Regions from separate parts of the Thiothrix subterranea genome, predicted to be linked through region 1. Evidence: predicted binding sites of a transcription regulator. Region 1 holds the regulator's gene; the other holds the start of a gene.
What was found. The regulator FNR, encoded in region 1, switches genes on or off when oxygen is low (the NO sensors DNR and NnrR bind a similar motif). The targets are predictions, from matches to a motif close to TTGATNTANATCAA.

Region 1 (6,125 bases):
TATGCGCCATGAGTTTGTATAACATCATCGCCGCACCGTCGGTATTGTCAGTGTTTAAGCGGGTGATAATGTGGATGACCCGAATTTTTTGCGTGTTGTGTGTCATTAGGCAACTTCTCTCTCATGTGTATGAGTCGGATGGTGTGATAGATAGCGCTTGATGGAAAGTACCGGAAGGATAGAGGCGGGTGTTTGCCAGATAATTGCAGCAAAAAAAGGCTCTCCCGAAGGAGAGCCTAAGTGCTTTAGGGTATGTAGAGCGTTGAAGATCGCCGATTCAGAGGAGGTAACGAAACATCGACATCAGCAACCTTCGAGAATCATTACACCCGTTTTCTATGTGGTTTACAATCTGTCCAATTTCAATTTCTTGATACAGGTCAATTAAGTTTAATGTTTCGTTTCAAGTGCTTGTCAGAGCAGGGCTGATACAGCGATTATGTGCACTGCTTAGCTTTGGGTTAAAAGAAGAGGTTGGTATGAGTGCGATTCAATTTGATGCAGATTTGATACGTCGCTATGACACGGCGGGGCCGCGCTATACGTCTTATCCGACGGCGGTTGCATTCGGGCCTTTTACTGAAGATGAGTACAAAGCGCACGCTTACATGAGCAACGAAGACCCGATTCCGTTGCCATTGTCTTTATATTTCCATGTGCCATTTTGTGACACGGTATGCTTCTATTGTGCCTGCAATAAGATTGTGACCAAAGATCACTCGAAGGCGGAAACTTACTTGCAATACTTGTTCCGTGAAATCGAGATGCAAGCCAAGTTGTATGACCGTGATCGTACTGTCGAGCAATTGCATTGGGGCGGTGGCACGCCGACATTCCTCAGCCATGCAGAAATGCGGGCGTTGATGGAAAAAACCCGCGAACATTTTTCCCTGCACATTACGGACGAAGGCGATTATTCCATCGAGATTGATCCGCGTTCGGTGACGCCAGAAACCATTGGCGTATTGCGCGAAATCGGTTTCAACCGTTTCAGTTTGGGCGTGCAGGATGTGGATGAGCGGGTGCAAATTGCAGTCAACCGGATTCAGCCGATTGCGCAAACCTTGTCGATTATCGAAGCTTGTCGAGCGCAGGGGGCAAAGTCGATTAGCGTGGATTTGATTTACGGCTTGCCATTTCAAACGATGGAAAGTTTCCGCCAGACCTTGGATACCATCATTGAAATGTCGCCGGATCGTATTTCGGTGTTTAATTATGCGCACATGCCGACGTTGTTCAAACCGCAACGGCGCATTAATGAGGCGGATTTACCTTCACCCGAAACCAAGTTACAAATCATGCAACTCGCGGTTGAACATTTGACTGCGGCGGGTTATGAATACATTGGGATGGATCATTTCGCCAAGCCGGATGATGAGCTGGCAATCGCACAGCGCCAAGGCACTTTGCACCGCAATTTCCAAGGCTATACCACGCACGCCGATTGCGATTTGGTGGCAATGGGGGTGAGTTCGATCAGCAGTGTCGCGGAATCCTACAGCCAGAATGCCAAAACCTTGGAAGAGTATTACGCGGCATTGGATGCGGGGCGTTTACCGGTGATCAAAGGGCTAACCTTGGATGATGATGATGTATTGCGGCGTTATATTATCCAACAACTGGCGTGCCACTTCACCTTGAATTTTAACCAAGTGGAACGGCTGTTTAGCCTGACGTTTGCAGATTATTTCAGCCGTGAACTGGCATTATTGCAACCAATGGTTGGCGATAATTTGCTGCAATGGACAACAACTGGCATCGACGTTACCCCACGCGGGCGGTTTTTGATCCGCAACATTTGCATGGTGTTTGATGCCAGTATGCGTAAACACAGCGTGCAGCAACGTTTCTCGCGGGTGATTTAAGCCCGCTGCCCGCGTTAGTCAACCGGCGTTACAGTACATCGCCTGCGGGTCGGCAGGTATGGTGCGCAAGTTGTTTGAGCCGGTTCATGTCGGCAATTTTGACCAAGCGGTGTTGCACGGCGATGATATTTTCTTCCTGCAAGCGCGAGAACATGCGACTCAGGGTTTCCACCGCCATGCCAAGGTAGTTGGCAAGGTCGTGACGCGCCATCGGTAAGTTAAATTCGTTGCTGGAAAAACCACGTTCTTTATTGCGTTCCGATAAACTGGAAAGGAAGGTGGCAAGGCGTTCTTCGGTACGCATTTGCCCCAGCGTCAGCAGAAGCATTTGTTCGCGTTCTAGCTCTGAACCGATTTGGCGCATCATTTGCCCGCGCATAATGGGCAATTTGCCGCATAATTCCTGAAAATTATCCATACTGAGTTCACACACCAGCGTGTCATCCAAGGCTTGCGCGTCACAGGTGTGGCGGTCACGAGCAAAGGCATCAAAGCCTAGCAAGTCACCGGGTAAGTAAAAACCGAGAATCTGTTCTTCGCCATCGGGGGTCGACAACGAGGTTTTGATCGCCCCGGCCTTCACTGCATAAATGGATTGCTGCTGATCATCGCGGTGAAATAAATAATCTTTTTTCTTGATTTTGACGGTTTTGTTGATAGCGTTTTCGAGTAGCTCCAACTCGTCACGGTTCAGGCCACGGGGTAAGCAGAGTTCACTTAAACTGCAATTATGGCAAGCAATGGCGGATTTTTTAGCACTGTGTAAAGCAACTGTCTTCATGCGTCATCCAAAGCGGTGATGATGTTCCAAGGATTGGTTGGTTTTGGTGAGATGGCCTCTCCTGCCATCTAAATTCATATTTTTTGATGCAAATCAAAACAATGCAAGCGTGTTCGCCTAGACTTGGGATTGTACACGTTTATTCGCATTAGTGTACTGGAAGGTTGTGGTAACAGAAACGCATTCCACTGTGGCACAATGCTGGCTACTATGCATCTATAAGTAGCTAAACGGAAATATTCAGTGGAAGAGCAACAACCAAACGCTAAAGCACCACCCAGCAGGGGTATTTATTTACTGCCCAATTTGTTAACCACCGGCGCAATGTTCGGTGGTTTTTACGCGGTTGTCGCCGCCATGCAGGGTAAATTTGAAGCTGCCGCCATCGCGGTATTCATCGCCATGATTTTGGATGGGTTGGATGGGCGCGTGGCGCGTATGACCAATACCCAGACGGAATTTGGGGCGCAATACGACAGTCTGGCGGATCTGATTTCCTTCGGGGTAGCGCCGGGTTTGGTGATGTATCAATGGGCGTTGGTGCATTTGCAAACCTCAGGTGCTGCATGGGGCAAAGCCGGTTGGTTAGCCGCATTTGTTTACGTGGCGTGTGCGGCATTGCGGTTGGCGCGGTTTAATACGCAAATCGGTAAAGTCGACAAGCGTTTCTTTGTGGGCTTGCCAAGCCCGGCTGCGGCTGCGGTGATGGTGGGCATGGTTTGGGTGTTCCATGACCTCGATGTGATGGGGCGTAATGTGCAAATTCCGGCTTTGATATTGACTTTAGCGGTGGGGCTGCTGATGGTGAGCAATATCAGTTTTTACAGTTTCAAAGATTTTGACCTGCGTAATCGTGTGCCATTCGTGGTGGTGTTGGCGGTGGTGCTGGTGTTTGCATTGACGACGATTGATCCGCCTAAAGTGTTGTTTGGGGTGTTTTTATTGTATGCGTTGTCAGGGCCGCTGTTTTGGGTGTGGCGGCGCTGGCGGAAGTTTCAGCGGCGTAAAAAAGGCGTTGATGCTTAAAGCGGCGTAAATTCTTACGCCCAGCGCGGCAACACGCGCTATTATTACCTCCACTTTCAGATTGATACTTCGGTTGCTAAATAAACCAGTGCGCAGCCGTGTTTAGGAGCAGGAACATGTCCAAAGACCGTTTGATTATTTTTGATACCACCTTACGTGACGGCGAACAAAGCCCCGGCGCATCCATGACGCAAGAAGAGAAAATTCGCATTGCGTTGATGTTGGAAAAAATGCGCGTGGATGTAATCGAAGGCGGTTTCCCAATTGCCAGCCCCGGCGACTTCGAGGCGGTGAAAGCGATTGCCAGCCTTGTCAAAGACAGCACCATTTGCGGTTTGGCGCGTGCTTTGGAAAAGGATATTGACCGCGCGGCGGAAGCGATTAAGCCCGCGAATTCCGGGCGTATCCACACTTTTATTGCCACTTCACCGATCCACATGCAGAACAAATTGCGCATGACTCCCGATCAGGTGGTTGAACAGGCAATCTTTGCGGTGAAACGCGCCCGCAATTACACCGATGACGTGGAATTTTCGTGTGAAGATGCGGGGCGCTCCGAGTTCGATTTCCTTTGCCGCGTAATCGAAGCCGCGATTAATGCGGGGGCGCGTACCATCAATATTCCCGACACGGTGGGCTATCAGATTCCCTCGGTGTTTGGCGATATGGTCGGGCGTTTGATTGCGCATATTCCGAACGCTGACCAAGCAATCTTTTCGGTACATTGCCACAACGACCTCGGTTTGGCGGTGGGCAATTCCTTGGCGGCGGTGATGCAAGGCGCACGTCAGGTGGAATGTACTATCAACGGTTTAGGCGAACGCGCCGGGAACGCTTCCTTGGAAGAAGTGGTCATGGCGATTCGGGTGCGCCCCGACGTATTCCCGGTCGAAACCCGGATTGAAACCACACATATTGTGCCGACGTCGCGCTTGGTTTCCAGCGTCACCGGCTTTCCGGTACAGCCGAACAAAGCCATTGTGGGCGCGAATGCGTTTGCGCACGAATCCGGCATTCACCAAGACGGCGTATTAAAACACCGCGAAACCTACGAAATCATGCGGGCGCAAGACGTGGGTTGGTCAGACAATAAAATCGTGTTGGGCAAGCATTCCGGGCGTAATGCTTTCAAAACCCGCTTGCAAGAACTCAATATCGTGTTGAAATCTGAAGAAGAACTCAACACCGCTTTCTCACGCTTCAAAGATTTGGCTGATCGCAAACACGACATCTTCGACGAAGACTTGATGGTGTTAATGATGGATGCGCGTTCTGCTCAAGAATTGATGGCGTATGAATTGATTGCGTTGAATGTTTGCTCCACGACCGGCGAAGCACCAAACGCCAGCGTTACCCTAAAAGCCCACGGCAAAGAACAGACTGCCACGGCTATCGGTGGTGGCCCCGTCGATGCGGTCTACAAAGCCATCGAAAGCATTGTCGGGGAAACCGCGACGCTGGCGCTGTATTCCGTCAACAACATCACCAGCGGCACGGATGCGCAAGGCGAAGTCACGGTACGCTTGGATAAAGGTGGACGCATTATCCACGGTCACGGTGCGGATACCGATATTGTCATCGCTTCCGCCAAAGCCTATGTGGATGCGTGGAACAAACTCGCCAGCCAAGCGCTGCGCGAACACCCCCAGCACCATCAGGGAGTATAAGCGCGGGTGGATTTGCAGGTACGCCATCGCTACATGCAGGCCATGGGAATTCCGGTGTGGATGCCGAAAACCCAATCTATTCCATTGCTCCCAGAAGAAAACCCCTCCCCAACCCTCCCCTTATCAGGGAAGGGAGCGAGGGAGATAGATTCTTTCTCCTCCCCTGATAAGGGGAGGTTGGGAGGGGTTTCTCTTGATTGTTCCCACATGAGCTGGCAAGACCTCCGCACCGCAGTCCAGTCCTGCACCCGTTGCGCCCTCAGCAAAACCCGCACCCAAACCGTGTTCGGCGCTGGCAATCAACAAGCTGCTTGGATGATCATCGGCGAAGCCCCCGGTGCGGAAGAAGACCGCCAAGGCGAGCCGTTCGTGGGCAAAGCCGGTCAATTGCTCAACAATATGTTGCTGGCGATCGGGATGCCGCGTGAAACCGTCTATATCGCCAATGTGCTTAAATGCCGCCCACCGAATAACCGCGACCCGCAAGCCGACGAATCCGCCAATTGCCGAGGTTACTTAGAGCGCCAAATTGCGTTGGTGAACCCTTCATTGATTCTGGTGGTCGGGCGCATTGCTGCGCAAAACCTGTTGCAAACCACCGCACCCTTGGCGCGTTTGCGCGGGCAAGAACACCGTGCGCCGGTTAGCGGTACGCCGGTCGTGGTCACGTATCACCCCGCGTATTTATTGCGCCAACCCTCTGATAAGCGTAAAGCTTGGCAGGATTTACTGTTTGCCCGCGAGGTCTTCGCCCGTCATGCTCCAACCCATTGAACCGGATTTTTT
Region 2 (6,125 bases), 270 kb from region 1:
CGCTAACAACGGCTTTGCTCCAGCAATGATGGCGCCACAAATGCCAATGGCAATGCCTACTGCACAAGCACCGGTTGCTGCGGCTCCTGTTGCTCCAGCCGCTCCTGCTGCTGCGAAATAAGACTGACGCAAGCATCACAGTTTGCTAAAAGGCATCCTTCGGGATGCCTTTTTTGGTTTATTCTCCCCGCTTTTACCGTATTATCCTGCCTTTAGCCGCTAACACACGAATTCTGCATGAATCTACTCGATATTCTAAAAGCTTGGCCTCTGTACATTTTGCCGCATCACTTCATCTCTCGATTGGTATTCCGCCTGACTCGCATCCAATGCCCAACCCTTGTACCACCTGCTATCCGTTTATTCAGCAAGGTGTTCAAGGTCAATTTAGCGGAAGCGCTCAACCCTGATCCCGCGAGTTATCCGACATTTAATGCGTTTTTCACCCGCCCATTGCAACCTGCCCTGCGCCCAATGGCAGCAGGTGATCAGGTAATGGTTAGCCCGGTGGATGGGCGCATTAGTCAAATGGGTAAAATTGAAACGGGGCGTATTTTCCAAGCCAAAGGCCATGAATATTCTGCGGTGGAATTGCTCGGTGGGGATGAGGTGCGGGCTGCCCCGTTTATGCAGGGTCAGTTCATGACAATTTACCTGTCCCCGCGTGATTATCACCGCATCCACATGCCACTCACCGGCACATTGACTGAACAAGTTTACGTACCGGGGCGACTTTTCAGCGTGGCGGGGCATACCGTGCGCACCATTCCGCGCTTATTTGCCCGCAATGAACGAGTCGTGACGCTGTTTGATACCGAATTCGGCAAGCTGGCAATGGTTTTAGTGGGCGCAATCAATGTTGCCGCCATTGAAACCGTGTGGGATGGGCTGGTCACGCCTCCACAAGGTTGGGGCGTCAAGCGTCAAACATTCCCAGATGTTAATTTGGCAAAAGGTGCGGAAATGGGGCGTTTCAATATGGGTTCTACCGTGATCTTATTATTGGAAAACCCCAGTCTGGCATGGAATCAAGCACTAGGGGCTGACGTAGCGCTTCAGTTAGGACAAGCATTAGCGAATTTACCCGCAAAGGATTAAGCAATGAAAAGCTATCAACAAGATTTTCTGGATTTTGCCATCGGGCAAGGCGTCTTGCGTTTCGGCGAATTCACCCTCAAATCAGGTCGGATTAGCCCGTATTTTTTCAATGCTGGCTTATTCCAAACCGGCTCGGCACTTTCACGTCTTGGTAAATTTTATGCGCAAGCCATCGTCGACTCTGGCGTAGCGTTCGACATGCTGTTTGGCCCGGCTTACAAAGGCATTCCGTTAGCAGCGGCAACGGCGATTGCGTTATATGAACACCAGGGCAAAGATTACCCCTACGCTTTTAATCGCAAAGAAGCCAAAGATCATGGCGAAGGCGGCACAATTGTGGGCGCTCCCTTGCAAGGCCGAGTTTTGGTCATTGATGATGTCATGACCGCAGGCACTGCCATTCGTGAAGCAGCGGATATTGTCGCGGCTCAAGGCGCAACCTTGGCGGGTGTGGCTATTTCACTCGACCGTCAGGAACGTGGCAAAGGGGCGCAATCCGCCGTGCAAGAAGTGGAAGCCCTGTACGCTATTAAGGTGATTAGCATCGTGGGTTTGCGCGAAGTCATTAATCACGTCGATAGCAGTTTGCACGATGCCGCTTTGCTGGAAAAAGTACAGGCTTACCGCCGCGAATTCGGAATTTAAAACCGCGCCTAAAACCGCGCCTGCAATACCGATTCTGGTAAGTTTGCGCCGGACGGTATCCAACGCTGTAAACAATCCGGGCGTGTCACACACGGGTCAGTCAGCGTGTGCAGAAAAGCAAGCAAGTGTTGCACATCCTCTTCCTGATACGCCTGCCCTGCTAGGTCGGTATTGCCACCCAACATTTCCCGTAAATTCACCGCCAATTGCGCGGTGGGAATGTTGGGCTGGGTTAATTGCCCACGGTCATAATTCAGCGCCGCCTGAAACGGATTCAGCATGTGTCGCACAACCGCTTCAAGGCTGGTATACGCGCCGTTATGTCCCCACGGCCCGGTCACTGCCACATTCAACAAACTCGGTGTACGAAACCGGAACTTATCATCGGGGTGTTGCGTGACTAACCAACGCCCATAATCTTGTTGCAGGGCTGCATCTTTATTGCCCTTGCCCGGCCCGATGGGAGGCATTAAGACATGGCGAAATTGCTCATCCGTAAAAAAATCGCCGCGATGACAGCTTGCACAAGCATACCCACCGGCGTCACGTTCCCGAAAAAATAGTAAAGCACCGCGTTTTGCCGAGGCGCTGATAGCTGCCAGCTCACCTTGCACATATTGTTTCCAAGGGGTATTCACGAACACTTGGGAACGTTGGTATTCCGCTAACGCTGCCGCAATCGTTTGCTCGGTAATCAACGCGCTGGCGTCAGCTTGCGGTTGTTGGTAAACATGGCGAAACGCCTCCAACCAATAAGCCGTTTCCGCAATAGGCAAGCGTGATTCAGTGCTTGCGCCATGCCCACCCAAACGCTCGGCTAAACGTTCGCGACACGATTGCGTAGTTCCACCAGCATCAAAGATTTCCCCCCGCATTTCATGATTGGACGTCACCGGAAAACGGGCTTGCGCATGAACCAAATTATCCCCAGCCAATGGGTCGGGCTGCAAATAAGCCACATCGGGGGTAGTAATGCCTGTTTCAAGCTGCGCAACACGCCCATCATGAAACATAAACTGCTGCCACAAACCGCTATTAAACGTCGTCGGTGCATTGCGTGGCACACTGGGGCTAAGTTTGCCTTGTAACAAACGCTTGTGACCCAACACATTCGGCTCGGCAGCATCTACTCCAATCGACAATGACAAATTATCACCACCACCCAGTAAAGGATGATGACAACTGGCACACGCCACATCGCGATTGCCAGACAGGGCTTTACTGAAAAATAATTGCATCCCCAATTGGGCTAAGGGTGATTCGATCGCGGGCAAAATTCGACCTTGCTGCGCATCCCCCGTTAAGCCATGCTGCCGAATGAGCGTATTCAAAGTAGCATCATGTTCAGAGCGCAATACGTTAGCGCTGCTGTTGTCGGGCTGATAAATGGTGTGCGTCACTGTTTCATCCTGACAAGCTGCCAATAATAACACTACACACATAACCGCAATAAAATTTGACGACATAGCGAGAAAGACACTAATAGCAATGAGGTCATGCATTATTACATTGTCATAGATCAAGCTGGGAGGAGGTTTGTCTGCCAAACCCTACCATTTGGTGTATTCTGTGTGCCGTATTATGTGTTTAGAATCCGCTTTGCAATAAAAAGCATTAAATACACGCTCAATTAATGGAGTTTCACAATGTCTAAACTAGTAGGCGTATTTATTCTTGGGATCTTAGTCGGTTGGTTAATCGAATGGATTTTCGTCAGATTATTTGTCCCCAACCCCAAGAAAAAACTTGAAGTCGCCCTGCAAGCCAGTCGTAAAGAAAATAGCACACTGCAACAACAAAACCGCACCTTACAAGCGGAATTAACGGTTGCCAAAACGGAAAAAGTTGCCCCGCCAGCGCCTCAAACCACACTTGAAGCCGTCACAGCCGCTGAACCTGCTGTTACCACGCCAGAACCCGCCGCCATTGTTACCGAAACACCCGCAGTCGTAACAACAATCACTGATAGCGCAAATGATGATGATTTGACCAAATTAAGTGGCATCGGCCCTAAATTAGCCGAAGCCATGCAAGCCAATGGCATAAAACGCTATGCGCAATTAGCGGAATTAACCACGGATGATGTGAACGGAAAATTGGCTTCTAGCGGTATTCGCTATAGCAAGACATTCGCAGAAAGCTGGGCAGAACAAGCAAAACTTGCGGCTGCAAGCGATTGGGATGGATTGAAAACGTATCAACAAACCTTGAAAAACTAATACTAATATCCGGGGCGGTTCATGATAACCGCCCCTTCTAACCATGTTTACTCTCGATTAGAGCAAGTTATGGCGCTTCAGCTTAGTACGCAGCGTCGCACGGTTAATGCCCATGCACTGCGCCGCCTTAGACTGGTTGTTATGCGTATAACGCATCATGATTTCCAGCATAGGGCGTTCAACCTCATCCAACACCAAACGGTAAATGTTTGATGCTTCATGATCACCCAGTGTATCCAAGTAATCTTGTAAAGTACGAGCAACCGTTTCAGACAAAGAAGCGTCCAGACCGGCACGAGAAGATGTATTCGTCATATTGATGCAACCTTTTTAGTATTTGTTGGTACGATTCTACACAATGTTTCATTAACCGTAGCCAACTGCTTTTCAGGAGTCGTGATCGCAAAAATCCCTTTAATAACTTGTATCGGAGGTGATTCGATCCAGATACCACCCGAATGCTTCCGTGCAATACGGACACCTGTATCCGTTCCATAGAAGTCGTGCATAGCCCTAATGTGATCTAAAACGACTCGACACCTTCCATAGACTGCTAGTTGTGCAAAAAGTTTTCTAAAATTTAAAAAAATTAGCAAATTTTTGCCTATCCTAGCACGTCTCTGGTTGATTCAAGCCACTCTACCCATCATCAGGCTATCGGCATGTGTGAAATCCAGAATGGTTTTTTATACAGAAACCATCTAACTAAACGCATATCCTGAATAAAAGAATACCACAGAGTGAAATATATCCAATGGATTAGGTGGATAAACGGTAGTTTACCACAGAAAAACGGCTTGGATTTAATGCATATAAAATGTATTGACAGGCTCGCCGCAAAGCTTAAAAAACAACCAGCTCAACCAAGCCCCTCAAATATCGCCCGCAACAGGAATAGTTGCCTTTGCCAACTTGCCCCCTGTCCGCAAAACAGTCTCCACTTCGCGGAAACATTCCGCTTTGCCACCTTCCAGCACCAATACATCACCGGCTTGCAACAGAATATCGGCTGATGGCTCTTCACCACGAATATCCCCACGCCGCAATGCCTTAATGGACACCGCAAAACGTCCTAATTCCAGCGCCGAAATTTGCTTGCCGGTGGCATAATCCTCGTCTTGCAACCGAAACGTATGCAAAAAAGCCTCGGTTTTTTTACCCACCGGCAACGTTTTGTCGCGCTCACCGTGGTAATAACTGTGCAATGCGCGGTAACTGTCACGCCGGGTTTTTTCGGTCATCTGAAACACTTCATCCGGGCTAAAACCGAGCTGTTCCACAATGCGCTGGGTGATCATCAGGGTAGCCTCCAGCGTTTCGGGCAACACACTGGTAGCACCTAAACGCTCCAAAGTTTTCAGGTGACGCTCATCACGGGTGCGCACCAAGACCGGAATATCCGCACGTTTGAGGCGCACCGCTTCAATAATGCGTTTGGCGACCTCGACCTCCACCACCGTAATCACCACCATGCGGGCGCGTTCCAAACCGGCTGCCATCAGGATTTCCGGGCGAGTGGCATCAGCATAATGCACCGGATCGCCTGCCTCCCATGTCCTTTCCACAATGCTAGGGTCAAGATCCAGTGCAATGTACGTCACACCTTGTTCTTGCAAGAAACGCGCAATATTTTGACCCATGCGCCGATAACCGCAGAGAATCACATGATTTTCCACCTCATTGACGGCAGTACTGACTTCTTCCGCATCTTTAAAACGCTGGTGCGTGTAAGTATCCGCCAACAATACATTGGTAATTTTTTCATTGTAACGAATCAAAAACGGTGAAATCGCCATGCTGATCACAATAGCCGCCAAGGTCGTTTGTGCCTCACCCTGTGACATCACTTTATTGCTTAATGCCAATGCCAACAATGCGAACCCAAACTCGCCCCCTTGCGCCAACACCAAACCAGTACGCAAGGACGTCGCATTATTTTTTACAAACAAGCGGGTGAGCAGCGCAATCAACAAACCTTTGCCGACAATCAAACCCAACACCAATAGCAATATCGGCAGCCACAAGGAAGGCAGTATCGCAATATCTAACTTCGTTCCGACCGTGATGAAAAAGATACCCATGAGAATGTCGCGAAACGGGCGGATTTCACTCTCGATCTGATGCTTATATTCGGTTTCACTCAGCAACATTCCGGCTAAAAAC

Region 2: HMY34_RS16660 (cytochrome-c peroxidase) is a predicted target of FNR. The motif match lies at 3,253-3,266, and genes of this name have one in related genera.

The regions. Positions count from the first base shown of each region.
Region 1 covers NZ_CP053482.1:3,099,673-3,105,797, forward strand. The annotation lists gene HMY34_RS15355 (glycosyltransferase) at 1-106, opposite strand, end outside; gene hemN (oxygen-independent coproporphyrinogen III oxidase) at 480-1,865, shown strand; gene fnr (fumarate/nitrate reduction transcriptional regulator Fnr) at 1,894-2,646, opposite strand; gene pssA (CDP-diacylglycerol--serine O-phosphatidyltransferase) at 2,890-3,672, shown strand; gene HMY34_RS15375 (2-isopropylmalate synthase) at 3,789-5,339, shown strand; gene HMY34_RS15380 (uracil-DNA glycosylase) at 5,547-6,113, shown strand; gene rimI (ribosomal protein S18-alanine N-acetyltransferase) at 6,097-6,125, shown strand, end outside.
Region 2 covers NZ_CP053482.1:3,366,857-3,372,981, reverse strand. The annotation lists gene HMY34_RS16675 (hypothetical protein) at 1-121, shown strand, start outside; gene asd (archaetidylserine decarboxylase) at 238-1,098, shown strand; gene pyrE (orotate phosphoribosyltransferase) at 1,102-1,743, shown strand; gene HMY34_RS16660 (cytochrome-c peroxidase) at 1,752-3,143, opposite strand; gene HMY34_RS16655 (helix-hairpin-helix domain-containing protein) at 3,390-3,962, shown strand; gene HMY34_RS16650 (helix-turn-helix domain-containing protein) at 4,020-4,277, opposite strand; gene HMY34_RS16645 (monovalent cation:proton antiporter family protein) at 4,835-6,125, opposite strand, start outside.